DNA from 3 places in the Nocardioides eburneiflavus genome. Region 3 is predicted to be linked to each of the others. Evidence: predicted binding sites of a transcription regulator. Region 3 holds the regulator's gene; each other region holds the start of a gene.
The links. Region 3 encodes LexA, which represses DNA repair genes until DNA is damaged. Its sites were predicted from a motif close to TCGAACANNTGTTCGA; they were not measured.
Positions count from the first base shown of each region.

Region 1: EXE59_RS23100 (HNH endonuclease signature motif containing protein) is a predicted target of LexA. The motif match lies at 1,547-1,562, and genes of this name have one in related genera.
Region 2: EXE59_RS23770 (HNH endonuclease signature motif containing protein) is a predicted target of LexA. The motif match lies at 2,711-2,726, and genes of this name have one in related genera.

Region 1 covers NZ_SRRO01000001.1:4,908,825-4,913,127, reverse strand. The annotation lists gene EXE59_RS23115 (M67 family metallopeptidase) at 1-214, shown strand, start outside; gene EXE59_RS23110 (MoaD/ThiS family protein) at 214-486, shown strand; gene EXE59_RS23105 (PLP-dependent cysteine synthase family protein) at 496-1,446, shown strand; gene EXE59_RS23100 (HNH endonuclease signature motif containing protein) at 1,629-3,080, shown strand; gene EXE59_RS23095 (hypothetical protein) at 3,148-3,468, opposite strand; gene EXE59_RS23090 (DUF3152 domain-containing protein) at 3,509-4,138, shown strand; gene EXE59_RS23085 (CotH kinase family protein) at 4,169-4,303, opposite strand, start outside.
Region 2 covers NZ_SRRO01000001.1:2,625,191-2,629,493, reverse strand. The annotation lists gene EXE59_RS12330 (GNAT family N-acetyltransferase) at 1-307, shown strand, start outside; gene EXE59_RS12325 (hypothetical protein) at 304-915, opposite strand; gene EXE59_RS23770 (HNH endonuclease signature motif containing protein) at 1,065-2,645, opposite strand; gene EXE59_RS12315 (P-loop NTPase family protein) at 2,864-3,391, opposite strand; gene EXE59_RS12310 (PHP domain-containing protein) at 3,388-4,221, opposite strand; gene EXE59_RS12305 (histidine phosphatase family protein) at 4,223-4,303, opposite strand, start outside.
Region 3 covers NZ_SRRO01000001.1:1,652,737-1,657,039, reverse strand. The annotation lists gene EXE59_RS07785 (NAD(P)/FAD-dependent oxidoreductase) at 1-495, shown strand, start outside; gene EXE59_RS07780 (SDR family NAD(P)-dependent oxidoreductase) at 610-1,401, opposite strand; gene lexA (transcriptional repressor LexA) at 1,538-2,260, shown strand; gene EXE59_RS07770 (NAD(P)/FAD-dependent oxidoreductase) at 2,319-3,551, shown strand; gene EXE59_RS07765 (alkaline phosphatase D family protein) at 4,103-4,303, shown strand, end outside.

The DNA of each region.
Region 1 (4,303 bases), 3.3 Mb from region 3:
CACCGAGGCCTACCCCAGCCGGACCGACATCGGGCTCGCGAGCGAGCCGAACGCCCACTACGTGCTCGTCAGCACACGGGACAGCTTCGACGAGGACGGGGGGAATACTGAGGGCCCGGTGGAGTTCAGGTCCTACAGAATCATCGACGGAGTCGTGACCGAGGAAGAGGTCACGATCACGCCCCCGCAGACCGAGGAAGAGAGCACCCCCTGATGGCCATCGAGGTCCGGATCCCCACCATCCTGCGCACCTACACCGACGGCGCCAAGGCCGTCGACGGCACGGGCGGCAAGCTGTCCGAGCTGATCGACGACCTCGAGGGCAACCACCCCGGCATCAAGGACCGCCTGATCGACGACGGCGACCTGCGGCGGTTCGTCAACGTCTACATCAACGACGAGGACGTCCGCTTCATCGGCGGCCTCGACGCCGAGCTCTCCGACGGCGACCAGGTCGTCGTCCTGCCTGCCGTCGCCGGAGGCTGATCCCGGGCCGTGACCCGCTACGACGACCTGCTGGCCTCGGTCGGCAACACCCCGCTCGTGGGGCTGCCACGGCTCTCGCCGAGCCCTGACGTGCGGATCTGGGCCAAGCTCGAGGACCGCAACCCCACCGGCTCCATCAAGGACCGCCCGGCGCTGAAGATGATCGAGCAGGCGGAGAAGGACGGCACCCTCCGCCCCGGCTGCACGATCCTCGAACCGACCAGCGGCAACACCGGCATCTCCCTGGCGATGGCGGCCAAGCTCAAGGGCTACCGCATCGTCTGCGTGATGCCCGAGAACACCTCCGAGGAGCGTCGCCAGCTGCTACGGATGTGGGGCGCCGAGATCGTCTCCTCCCCGGCTGCCGGCGGGTCCAACGAGGCCGTGCGGGTCGCGAAGAAGATCGCGGCCGAGCACCCCGACTGGGTGATGCTCTACCAGTACGGCAACGAGGCCAACGCCCTGGCGCACGAGGAGACCACCGGTCCCGAGCTGCTCGCCGACCTGCCCGACATCACCCACTTCGTCGCCGGGCTCGGCACGACGGGCACCCTGATGGGGGTCTCCCGCTTCTTCCGCCGGGCCAGGCCGGACGTACGCATCGTCGCCGCCGAGCCGCGCTACGGCGAGCTCGTCTACGGCCTGCGCAACCTCGACGAGGGCTTCGTCCCCGAGCTCTACGACGCCTCGCTGATCGACTCGCGGTTCAGCGTGGGCCCGCGCGACGCCGTACGCCGGGTACGCGAGCTGCTCGAGCTCGAGGGCATCTTCGCCGGGATCTCGACAGGCGCCATCCTGCACGCCGCGCTCGGCCAGGCGGCCAAGGCGGTCAAGGCGGGGGAGTCCGCCGACATCGCCTTCGTGGTGTGCGACGGCGGCTGGAAGTACCTCTCCACGGGCGCCTACGAGGGCACCGTCGACGAGGCCGAGGACGCGCTCGACGGCCAGCTCTGGGCCTGAGGAGGGACGCCCCTCTTCTCGGCGGTTGTCGTCGGTGGTCGAGGTGCGAGCCCTTCGAGACGCCTCGTCCCTCGGCTCCTCAGGATGAACTCCGCGAGCCTCGAAACCACGTTCAACCTCGTGGGCCACGAACCGTCCACAGCCATGGCCAACTGTCGGACCCGACGACTACAATCGAGCACATGATCGAGACGCTGGCAGCCGGGGCACGAGGGGTCGCGGACGACCTCTCACCCGCCGACCTGCTCGCCACGATCAAGGCCTCCCGTGACGTCGAGAACTCCGAGGCTGCCCGCCAGCTCGCTCTCGCCGCCCGGTGGGCGGACCTGCACCCGCCGGAGTCGATCCACACGGCAGCGTCGTTCACGGTGTCGGGGTCGCAGCACGAGGAGCCCATCGCCGGGGAGGGTGCTCCGCTGGTGGCGGAGTTCTGTTGCGCCGAGCTCGGCACCACCCTCGGCATCACCACGACCGCGGCGAAGAAGCTCATCGGCCACGCCCTCGAGCTGCGCCACCGCCTCCCCCGGCTCTGGGCACAGGTCCACGCCGGGCAGGTGCCCGCGTGGCGGGCCCGGGCGATCGCGGACACCACGATCCACTCCTCACCCGCGTTGACTCGTGAGGCGGCCGGGTTCGTCGACGCGCAGGTCGCCGCCGTCGCCGGGCGGGTCGGGTCCGCGCAGCTCGACCGCCTCGTCGCCGAGACCATCAGGCGCTACGACCTCGCGACCGCCGACCCCGCGCAGGACCCCGAGGACGGCTACCTGCACGTCGACCCCCGCCACGTCACCGTCGACACCGAGGACGTGCACTACGCCGGCACCCTGCGGATCGAGGCCGAGGTCGACATCGCCGACGCCCTCGACCTCGACCGCGCCCTCGCCCACAAGGCCAAGGAGCAGCAGGCCCTCGGGTCGCTGCTGCCGCTCGACGCCCGACGGGCCAAGGCGCTCGGTGACCTCGCCCGGACCCAGACTGCTCTGGATCTCGCCGGCGGCGGCGCCGACCTGGAGGACACCGGCGCTGGCGGCGGCGACGCCGACGAGTCGCACCTGCCCGCCGCCCGCGCGGTCGTGATCCACGCCCACGTCGACGCCTCCTTCTCCGGCGACACCACCGTGTTCGGGCCCACCGGCCGCATGGAGAACGGCCAGCGCCTGGTCCTGCTCGAGCAGGTCCAGTCCTGGTGCGCCGACACCCGCACCGAGGTCACCATCAAGCCCGTCATCGACCTCAACACCACGCTGACCGCGCAGACGCGGAAGGTCCCGGCAACGATCCGCGAACACGTGATCCTGAGAGATCGCACCTGCGTGTTCCCGTTCTGCTCCCGCCCGGCACGGCGCTGCGACAGCGACCACATCATCCCGTGGGACGACGACGCCCACGCCGAGGGCCGACCGCAACCCGGCCCGACGACCACGAGCAACCTGGCCTGCCTGTGCCGGTTCCACCACCGCCTCAAGACCCACTCACCCTGGCGATACGCCATGGTCGCGCCCGGAGTGTTCGAGTGGACCTCACCGCACGGCCACCGCTACCGCCGCGACCACACCGGCACCACCAACCTCGAGCCACCAGAACCACCGGATGTGGCAGCCCCACCTGGCATCCCACGACCCCGCCGACGATGACCCCGCCCCACACCCTGCTCAGCACTCACGAGCGGGGCCACCGGCGCGCTCGGACCACTCCGGTGTGTCAGACGGGATCGGTGAACGACACCGGCTTGCCGGCTGCCCGGGCGTGGGCGATCTCCCGCCTCGTGGACTCGCCGACGTACCCGCCGGGGTTCACCACCAGGACGCGGTCAGCCAGGTCGATCTTGGCCAGGTGCAGTGCGTCCAGTGCGGCCTTCTGCTCGGCGGTCACCACCTCGCCCGCCCCCTCGTCCCCCTCGTCCGCCTCGCCCGGCGCGACGACGATGACACCGGCGAAGGTCAGGTCACGGTTCGCCGCGCGCATCTCCTCGGCGAAGCGCATCGAGCCGCAGAGGCAGACGATCTCAGGTCGTTCGAGCACGGCCCGGACCCTACCGCCGCACCGGGCGTAGGCTCCCGGCATGACCCGGCCCGCCCGCGCCTTCGTCGCGGTCGCGCTCGCCCTCACCCTGTTCGCCCCGTCCGCGGCAGCCTTCGAGGCCGAGGCGCGCGACCGGCGTACGCCGGGCGCGACGGAGCAGACCGCCGAGGCGTACGCCGTGCCGGTGCGCCGCCGCGTCACCTACTCGGTCACCACCCGGGGCCGGATCACGGCCTCGCTGAAGGTGTTCCGGCGCCAGGCGCAGGAGACCTTCGAGGACCCGCGCGGCTGGCGGGCGGGTGGGGTGCAGTTCCGCCGCGTACGCCGGGGCGGGGACTTCACGCTCGTGCTCGCCGCCGCCGGGACGTTGCCGTCCTTCGCGGCCGGCTGCTCCGTGCAGTGGTCGTGCCGGGTCGGGCGCCACGTCGTGATCAACCAGCTGCGGTGGGCGCACGCATCACCTGCGTGGAACGCGGCCGGCCGGTCGCTGCGCGACTACCGCCACCTGGTCGTCAACCACGAGACCGGGCACTGGCTCGGCCTCGGGCACGCGTCGTGCGGCGGAAGGGGCAGGGCGCCGGTGATGATGCAGCAGTCCAAGGGCACCGGCGGCTGCCGGTTCAACCCCTGGCCCCTGCCCGGTGAGGCCGCCGCGGTCAGGCGACGGTGATCACCGGGCGACGGACCACCGGGCCGGGGATCAGCGGCGATTGCCCCGGATCGCCACCGTGGCGACGTTCGGGGAGCCGATGACGAGCTCCCTGGACGACCCGGTCAGCAGCACGCGCAGGGTCTCGCGCCGCTCCGTCTCGGTGTCGTCGAGGATCCGCACCGG
Region 2 (4,303 bases), 970 kb from region 3:
CAACCTCCTGGCGTGGGCGGACGACGGGCGGCTGCTCGGCTTCTCGAGCACCGGCCCCGGTCGCGACGACCCCGCCGAGGGGCTGCCGCCGCTCGAGCTGATGGCGCTCTACGTCCGGGAGTCCGTCTATGGCACCGGCGTCGGGCACGCCCTGTGCGAGGCCGCCCTCGGCGCCGCGCCGGCCTACGTCTGGGTCCTCGACGGCAACGAGCGGGCGATCCGCTTCTACGAGCGGCAGGGCTTCGGCTTCGACGGGGTCACCAAGCACGAGGACGTCGGCCTGGAGCGGCGGATGGTGCGGCGCTAGCCGGGCTGGCTCGTCCTCGCCCTGCGGAACAGCTCGACGAGCAGGTTCGCGTACCCCACCGTGTCGTCGACGGCCCGGTGGGTGTGCTCGACGTGGCCGAACCAGTCCGCGGGAAGTGTGTCGACGTCGACCACTCCTGCCGACTCGCCCGTGACCGCCGCTGCATAGCTGCGGATGCACAAGCCGGGACCGATGAACACCCGGTCCTCCTCGTGGTGACCCTGACGGATGCCGTAGGAGGTGAAACGACGCAGGTAGTGGTCGATCCAGATGCCGTCCAGCGCGAGCGGGAAGGCCGCGAACATCCGCGGCCACGGCAGGTCACGCAGCCAGACGACGTACCGCTCCATCACGGCCGTCACCGGCTCGGGGTCCGTGGTGGCCGCGTGCCATGCCTGAGGGTGGTCGGCGAACCAGGCCAGTGTCTTCGCGTCCGGCGCCGTGCCGGGCAGCGGCTCGAGCACGGCCTCGAACCGCCCCTGCTCGGTGCCGTCGGCAGAGATCGCCACCGAGGCGAAGGACCGCATCGAGTTGATGCCCGGCCAGGGTCCGTCCAGCTCGACGTCCGTCACCACGTAGGTCCAAGGGTCTCTGGGCTCGTCCGTCACGCGCGCCAGTATGACCTGCCCGCGACGCAACCACCTGCGAGGATCCGCGGGTGCGCGTCCTCCTCGACCAGGTCATCGACACGCCGACCGGGTCGGGTGGACGACATGCCGCTGGCCCGATCACCGGTGGTGTCGGGCTGGCGGGGCGGTCAGGGTCTGGACCGTGGCTCGGGTCCTGGGCCTGGTCCTGGGCCTGGTCTCGGTCGTGGGCGGGGTGGGTCGGTGAGGATGCGCCTGCGGGTGGGCAGGGTCCACTCGTACGCGCCGTCGGGTCGGCGGTGGTAGGTGAAGGCGCCGAAGGTCTTGGCGCGGTGGTGCCGGCGGCACAGGGGCGCGAGGTTGGCCGGGTGGGTCTGGCCGGGTGGTCCGCCCTCGTCGAGGGGGACGTACTCGACGATGTGGTCGAGGTCGGCCCGCCCGGAGGGACGACTGCAGCCGGGGAACACGCAGGTGGCGTCGCGGAGCCGGACCGCGGCGGCCATCGGCGCGGGCGGGTCGTGCGCGTCCACAGGCGCCATGTGCTCGACATCGAGGACCGGCGCGATGGTGACCTTGCCTGCGGTGAGCAGCCACGTCTGGAGCCGGCCGAGCAGCATCGGCCCGAGCTCGTCACTGCGCGCCACCCCACGGGCGTCGACGGTGTGGGAGTCGACGGTGTGGGAGTCGACGCCGTACGGGTCAACGGTGTGGGGGTCGGCGAGGAGGTCGCGGTCGGTGACGTGGAGCACCAGCCGCACCTCACCCGACCGACCCGCCCGGCCTGACCGGTCCGTGGGGGTGTCGGTGGTGGGTCGGCGGAACGGGTCCGGGGTGGCGTAGGCGGCTTCCTCGGCCACGCAGACGGTCTCGTCGCGGTCGGGGTCGACGTCACGGTCGGGGTCCGCGACGTCCGCGGCGGCGAGGATGTCGAGGGCCTGCTGCGGGTCGGCGAGGAGCCCGACCGCGTGGGCGCGGCGGACGCCGAGGTCGCCGGGGTGACCCAGGGCTCGCATGGTGGTGGCCATGGTCGACACGGTGTGGTCGAACGCGACCGCATCAGCCACGTCGAGGCTCATGAAGACCTCGCTCACCCCCGGTGCGCCCTGCTCGTGGTGCACCTCGACGCGCCGGGACTCCAGCGCGTGGTCGTGGTCGGCGATCGCCCGGTCCGGGTCGGCGTACAGGCGGGCCTCGTGGACCAGGACCCCGATGCGGTGCGGGTTGAGCCGGCGCGGCTGCCACGCCAGCAGCCGGTCCGCGTGGCCGGCCGCGGCCGGGTCGAGGTCGCGCGAGACCCGGGCGGCCTCCCGACCCAGCCGCACCGGCACGGTGAGGTCCTGCACGAGCGTCCACAGTCGTGGCAGGCGGTGGGCCAGGTCGAGCACGTCACCGAGCAGCGCCAGCGTGGCCTCGTGGGACTGCTCCAGCACCCCCGACAGCTCGACCACCGCGAACTCCGCGACCAGCGGGGCACCCTCCCCGGCGATCGGCAGGGGACGCTCCCCGAACAACGCCGCCGCCGACCCCGGCGTGTGGATCGTCTCCGAACGCCACCCCGCCGCGACCTCCTCGTCGGACACGGTGTGCGCGTGCGCCCACGCCAGCGCGGACTCCAGCACCTCGACCTCGACACGACGCTTCGCCGTCATCGCCGCCGCCGCCCGATCCAGCACCCGATCCGCCACCGCACGATCCAGCACCGCACGATCCAGCACGGGGCTGGTGGCGGGGGCCGGAGCGGTGGTGGACATGGGTCCAGTCTCCCAGAGCCCACCGACACCCGGACCTGCGAGAACGGGGCTGTGGAGAAGTATTTCCGAACAGACCTACGCACGCGTGAGCACCGCGGTTTCGAGGCTCGCCCCGCGGTTCCTGCGTGGCCGCGAGGGACGAGCGGATGTATCGAAGGGCGCACCTCGACCACCGATGAGGGTGCGCTCGCACCTCAACCACCGGAGGGCAGCGTCACCTACTCCCCCAGCGTCGCGATCCATGCCTCCAGCTCCCGCGGCCGCCGGAACAGCAGCACCTCCGGCCCGTCGGGCGAGGCGGCCCAGGCGCGCATTCGGGCACGCTTGCGGGAGAAGGACTGGAAGTGCCAGCGGATGATCGACGACCGGTCGAACACCTTGCGCCAGGTCTCGACGTTGCCGTTGCAGCGCGGTTCCTTGGTGATCGCCCCGGACACGGTCCGTCGCACCAGCCGGGCCAGGGAGACCCAGCGCGGGTAGTCGAGCCCTACGACGAGCTGCGTGCGCGGAAGCACCAGGTCGAGCCAGATGCCGTACGAGGAGTCGAGCAGCCACCGCTCCCCGGCGACGATCTCGCCGAACAGCTCGCGCTGGCGGTCCTCCGCGACCGGCACCCAGCCCGGCAGCCACGACAGCTCGTCGACGAGGGTCACCGGGTGGCCGGTGCGCTCGCCGATCGCGAGCGCCGCCGTGCTCTTGCCGCTCCCCGTGACGCCGTAGACGAGGACGCGGTCCGGCAGGGTCACGGACGAACCAGCGACAACAGCCGCTCGTACTGCTCGGGGTCGGTCGTGTTGACCCCGAGGTCGTGGTCGACCTTGCCGAGACCGTGGTGGTCGCTGCTGCCCGTGACGACGAGGTCGAGGTCGCGGGCGAGCGCGCGCAGCTCGGCGCGGTCGACCGGTGAGTGGTCCTGGTGGTCCACCTCGATGCCCGCGAGCCCGAGGTCCTTGAGCGCCGCGAGCGCCCCTGCGTCGAGGACCGACCGGCTGCCGCGCCCCCAGGGGTGGGCGAGGACGGTGACGCCACCGGCCGCCGCGACGAGGGGGATCATCTCCTCGAGCGCGGACGCGTAGCGGTTGACGTAGCCCGGCTGCCCCGGGCTGAGGAGCGTCGCGAAGGCCTCGGTCCGGTCGGCGACGACACCACGGCGCACGAGGGCGTCCGCCACGTGCGGGCGTCCGGCGGCGACCGACCCGCCGGACTCGCGGCGTACGTCGTCCTCGCTGATGTCGATGCCGTGCCCGCGCAGGGCGGCCACGATGGCCGGCGTGCGTGCGGTGCGGCCCTCGAGGATGCGATCCAGCTCCCGCACCAGCGGCGGGTGCGTCGGGTCGGGCAGGTAGCCGAGCAGGTGCACGCCGCGGTGGTGGAACCGCGTGCTGATCTCGAGGCCCGGGACCAGCGTGATCCCGGCCTCGTCCGCCGCCTGCTGCGCCTCGTCCCAGCCCGACATCGCGTCGTGGTCGGTCAGCGCGACGACGTCGAGCCCGGCCGCGGCCGCCTCCCGCACGAGGTCGCCGGGGGTGTCCGTGCCGTCACTGGCCGAGGAGTGGGTGTGGAGGTCGATGCGCACGTCAGCTGTTCCACCGGAGCAGCGCGGGGTGCTCGCGCTCGAAGCCGAGCACCGAGACGGTCGAGGTGTCGAGCCGGAAGAA
Region 3 (4,303 bases):
GACGGGAGCGCGCTCGACTTCGGCTACGCGATGATCATCCCGCCGTTCTCCGGCCAGGAGGTCGTCCGCAACACGCCCAAGCTCGCCGACGACAACGGGTTCGTGAAGGTGCGCGACACCTACCAGAGCGAGGCCTACGACGACGTGTACGCCGTGGGCGTCGCCGCCGCGGTCGACGTCCCGTGGCAGACCCCCACGCCGGTCGGCATCCCCAAGACCGGCTTCCCCACCGAGCAGCAGGCCCACGTCGCGGCGACCAACATCGCCGCCCAGATCAGGGGCGAGGCACCCGACGCGCACAAGGCGTTCGGCGACATCCCGGCGGTCTGCGTGATGGACGCCGGCAACAACGGCGTCATCATCCTCGCCGACAAGATGCTGCCGCCGCGCAAGCACGGCGTGCTGATCCCCGGCCCGCAGGCCCACGCGATGAAGCTCGGCTTCGAGAAGTACTTCCTCTGGAAGATGAAGCACGGCCAGGTACGCCTGCCCTGATCGCGCCCTGCGGTCCACTTGGTGACCCGAGTAGTCGCCGGTCGCACAGCATGCCCCTGCTCGAGCGGACATATGCCCGCTCGAGTGGGCAAGTGGTCGGGCGGGCGCCCGCGCTCAGCCGGCGGCGCGGCGCCGCATCGCGCGGCGCCCCTGCGCCGCGAACAGCGACGCGGCGTGCTGCGTGACGCCCGGGGCGAGCGCGGCGCCGCGGACCACCCCGCCGCGCCAGCCCGGCACGGTCCGCACCACGCGGCGCGAGCCCACGAGGGCGACGGCCGCCTCGGCGACCTCGGCCACGCCGAGGATCGGGCCGCCGGAGTGGGTCAGCTGCGAGCCGAGGCCGTCGGGGTCCTGCGCGGCCAGCATCGCGGTGTCCACCCCGTCGGGGCACAGCGCGTGGACCCGCACCCCGCGGGGGGCCTCGGCGTTGACCGACGCCGACAGCGAGACGACCGCGGCCTTCGTCGCGGCGTACATGCTGTAGCCCGGCACCGGCCCGAGGCCCGACAGCGAGGCGACGTTGACGACGTCTCCCCCGGCCGGCCCGAACGCCGCCAGCGCGGCTCGGGTGCCCCACGTCGTACCGAGCAGGTTGACCTCCACCAGGCGGCGCACCTGCTCGTCCGTCAGCGCGGCCAGGGCGCCGTCGTCACCGACGCCGGCGTTGTTGAACCACGACGTCAGCGCCCCGTGACGGGCCGCCTCCTCCGCGACGAGGACGTGGGAGGCGGGATCGCGTACGTCCTGACCGAGGCCCGCGACCGCGCCGATCTCCGCCGCCGTCGCAGCGGCCGCCCACCCGTCGAGGTCGCCGATGACGACGGCGTGGCCGCGCGCGACCATCAGCTCCGCGATGCCGCGCCCGATCCCGCGCGCTCCACCGGTGACGACGCACGAGGTCTGCATCGCACCGACACTAGCGCCATCCCAGCGACACGCGACTTCGAACAGGTGTTTGATCCTCGGGCCCACCGAGGGCTACGGTGAGCGCACAGCTCCCGCCCGGCGCGGACGGTGGGGGCACCACGCAGTGGAGGACGCCATGGCCAAGCAGGACGACAAGAACGTCATCGAGATGCCCGACGGCCCCCCGGACGCCACCGGGCTGACGCCGCGCCAGCAGCGCGTGCTCGCCACGATCAAGGACTCGATCGAGTCCAAGGGCTACCCGCCGTCGATGCGCGAGATCGGCCAGGCCGTCGGCCTCACGTCGTCGTCCAGCGTGGCCCACCAGCTGCGCGTGCTCGAGGGCAAGGGCTTCCTCAAGCGCGACCCCAACCGTCCCCGCGCCCTGGAGGTGTTCCTCCCCGAGGTGATGGCGGCGCGCCGCTCCCTGTCCCACGGCGAGGAGTCGAGCGTCGACGAGACCGGCATCGGCGACATCGCCCCGACCGCGGTCAACATCCCGGTCGTCGGCCGCATCGCCGCCGGTGGCCCGATCCTCGCCGAGGAGCAGGTCACCGACGTGTTCCCGCTGCCCAAGCAGCTCGTCGGCGACGGCACGCTCTTCCTGCTCGAGGTCTCCGGCGACTCGATGGTCGACGCGGCCATCTGCAACGGCGACTACGTCGTGATCCGCCAGGAGCAGACCGCCACCAACGGCCAGATCGTCGCCGCGCTGATCGAGGGCGAGGCCACGGTCAAGACGTTCCAGCGCAAGGACGGCCACGTCTGGCTGCTGCCGCACAACGACGCCTACGACCCGATCCCGGGCGACGACGCCACGATCCTCGGCGTGGTGACGGCGGTGCTCCGCAGCCTCTGAGAGCCGTAGGGGTGGGACGGGCGTTGAAAGCCCACCACCCGCGGGCCACGATGGCAGCATGAGCGACGCCCGAAACACTGACGCCGAGAAGACCTACGACTACGTCATCGTCGGAGCGGGGGTCGCCGCGGCGAGCGCCGTGAAGGGCATCCGCGCCGAGGACGCCAGCGGCACGATCGGCGTGCTCGGCTCCGAGCCCGCCAAGCCGGTCTACCGGCCCGTGCTCACCAAGGACCTCTGGCTCAAGGACGACGCGACCCTCGAGGGCAGCTCGCTGGCCGGCGACCTCGACGACGACGACGCCGTCGACCTCCTCACCGACACCACCGTCACCGCGATCGACCGCGAGGCCCACGTCGTACGTCTCGCCGACGGCAGCAGCGTCGGCTACGGCAAGCTCCTGCTCGCGACCGGCGCAGAGCCGCGCGTGCTCGGCGTCGACCCCGGCCCGCGCGTCCTCTACTACCGCACCGCCGCCGACTACGAGCGGCTGCGCGCGGTCGCCGCGAAGGGCAGCCACGTCGCGGTCGTCGGCGGCGGCTACATCGGCTCCGAGATCACCTCGGCGCTGATCCAGAACGGCATCGACGTCACCCTCGTCCTCGACCTCGAGGACGTGCAGGAGCAGATGTTCCCGCGCGCCCTGGCCGCCCACCTCACCAAGGAGCTCGCCGACCGCGGCGTGACCATCGTGCACGGCTCGGTCTCGGGTGGCGAGGAGGACGACGGCGGCGTACGGATCCGCCTCGACGACGACTCCCACATCGTCGCCGACGCCGCCGTGATCGGCGTCGGCGTCCTGCCGCGCACCGGGCTCGCCGAGGCCGCCGGCCTCGAGGTCGACAACGGCGTCGTGGTCGACGACCACCTGCGCACCAGCGACCCCGACGTGTACGCCGCGGGCGACGTCGCGTCCTACCCCGACGCCCTCCTCGGCCGCCGCCGGGTCGAGCACGTCGACCACGCCGAGAAGTCCGGCGAGCACGCCGGCAGGGTGATGGCCGGCGCCGATGCGGCGTACGACTACACGCCGTTCTTCTGGTCCGACATCCTCGACGAGGGCTACGAGGCCGTCGGCGAGACCAGCAGCCGCCTCGACCTGGTCGAGGACTGGAAGGACGGCGAGATCGGCACGGGCGTCGTCTACTACCTGAAGTCCGGCCAGGTCCGCGGCGTCGTCCTCTGGAACGTCTGGGACAGCGTCGACAAGGCGCGCGAGGTCATCAAGGAGACCGGCGAGCAGCCGGTCAACGACCCGGAGTCGCTGCGGGGGCGCATCCCGTTCGGCTGAGCGCGCGTGCCGCTGGTCGAGCAGCGAGGCACGAACGTCCCGCTGGTTGAGCAGCGAGGAACGAACGTCCCGTTGGTTGAGCAGCGAGGAACGAGCGTGTCGAAACCAAGGCCTCGACTCGCTCGGTTTCGACACGGGCGCTGCGCGCCCTGCTCAACCAGCGGCCAAAGCCGCCGGACGACCGAACGTCCCGCTGGTTGAGCAGCGAGGAACGAGCGTGTCGGAACCAAGGCCTCGACTCGCCTCGGTTTCGACACGGGCGCTGCGCGCCCTGCTCAACCAGCGGCCAAAGCCGCCGGACGACCGAACGTCCCGCTGGTTGAGCAGCGAGGAACGAGCGTGTCGGAACCAAGGCCTCGACTCGCCTCGGTTTCGACACGGGCGCTGGGCGCCCTGCTCAACCAGCGGCCAAGCGGGGGTTTCGACACGGGCGCTGCGCGCCCTGCTCAACCAGCGGCCAAGCGGGGGTTTCGACACGGGCGCTGGGCGCCCTGCTCAACCAGCGGCCAAGCGGGGCGTAATCCCGGCGCGGGTGCGTCGTTGAACCACCCGTGACCCCCTCACCCCACCTCTCCCGACGGGCCGTTATCGCCGGCGGCGCCGGGGCGGCCGCGGTCGCCGGCGGCACCCAGGCCGTCGGAGCACGACCCCGGCACGAGACCTTCCAGCACGGCGTCGCCTCCGGCGACCCGCTCCCGCGCGCGGTCGTCCTCTGGACTCGCGTCACCCCGACCGCGGCCGCCGACCCGGGC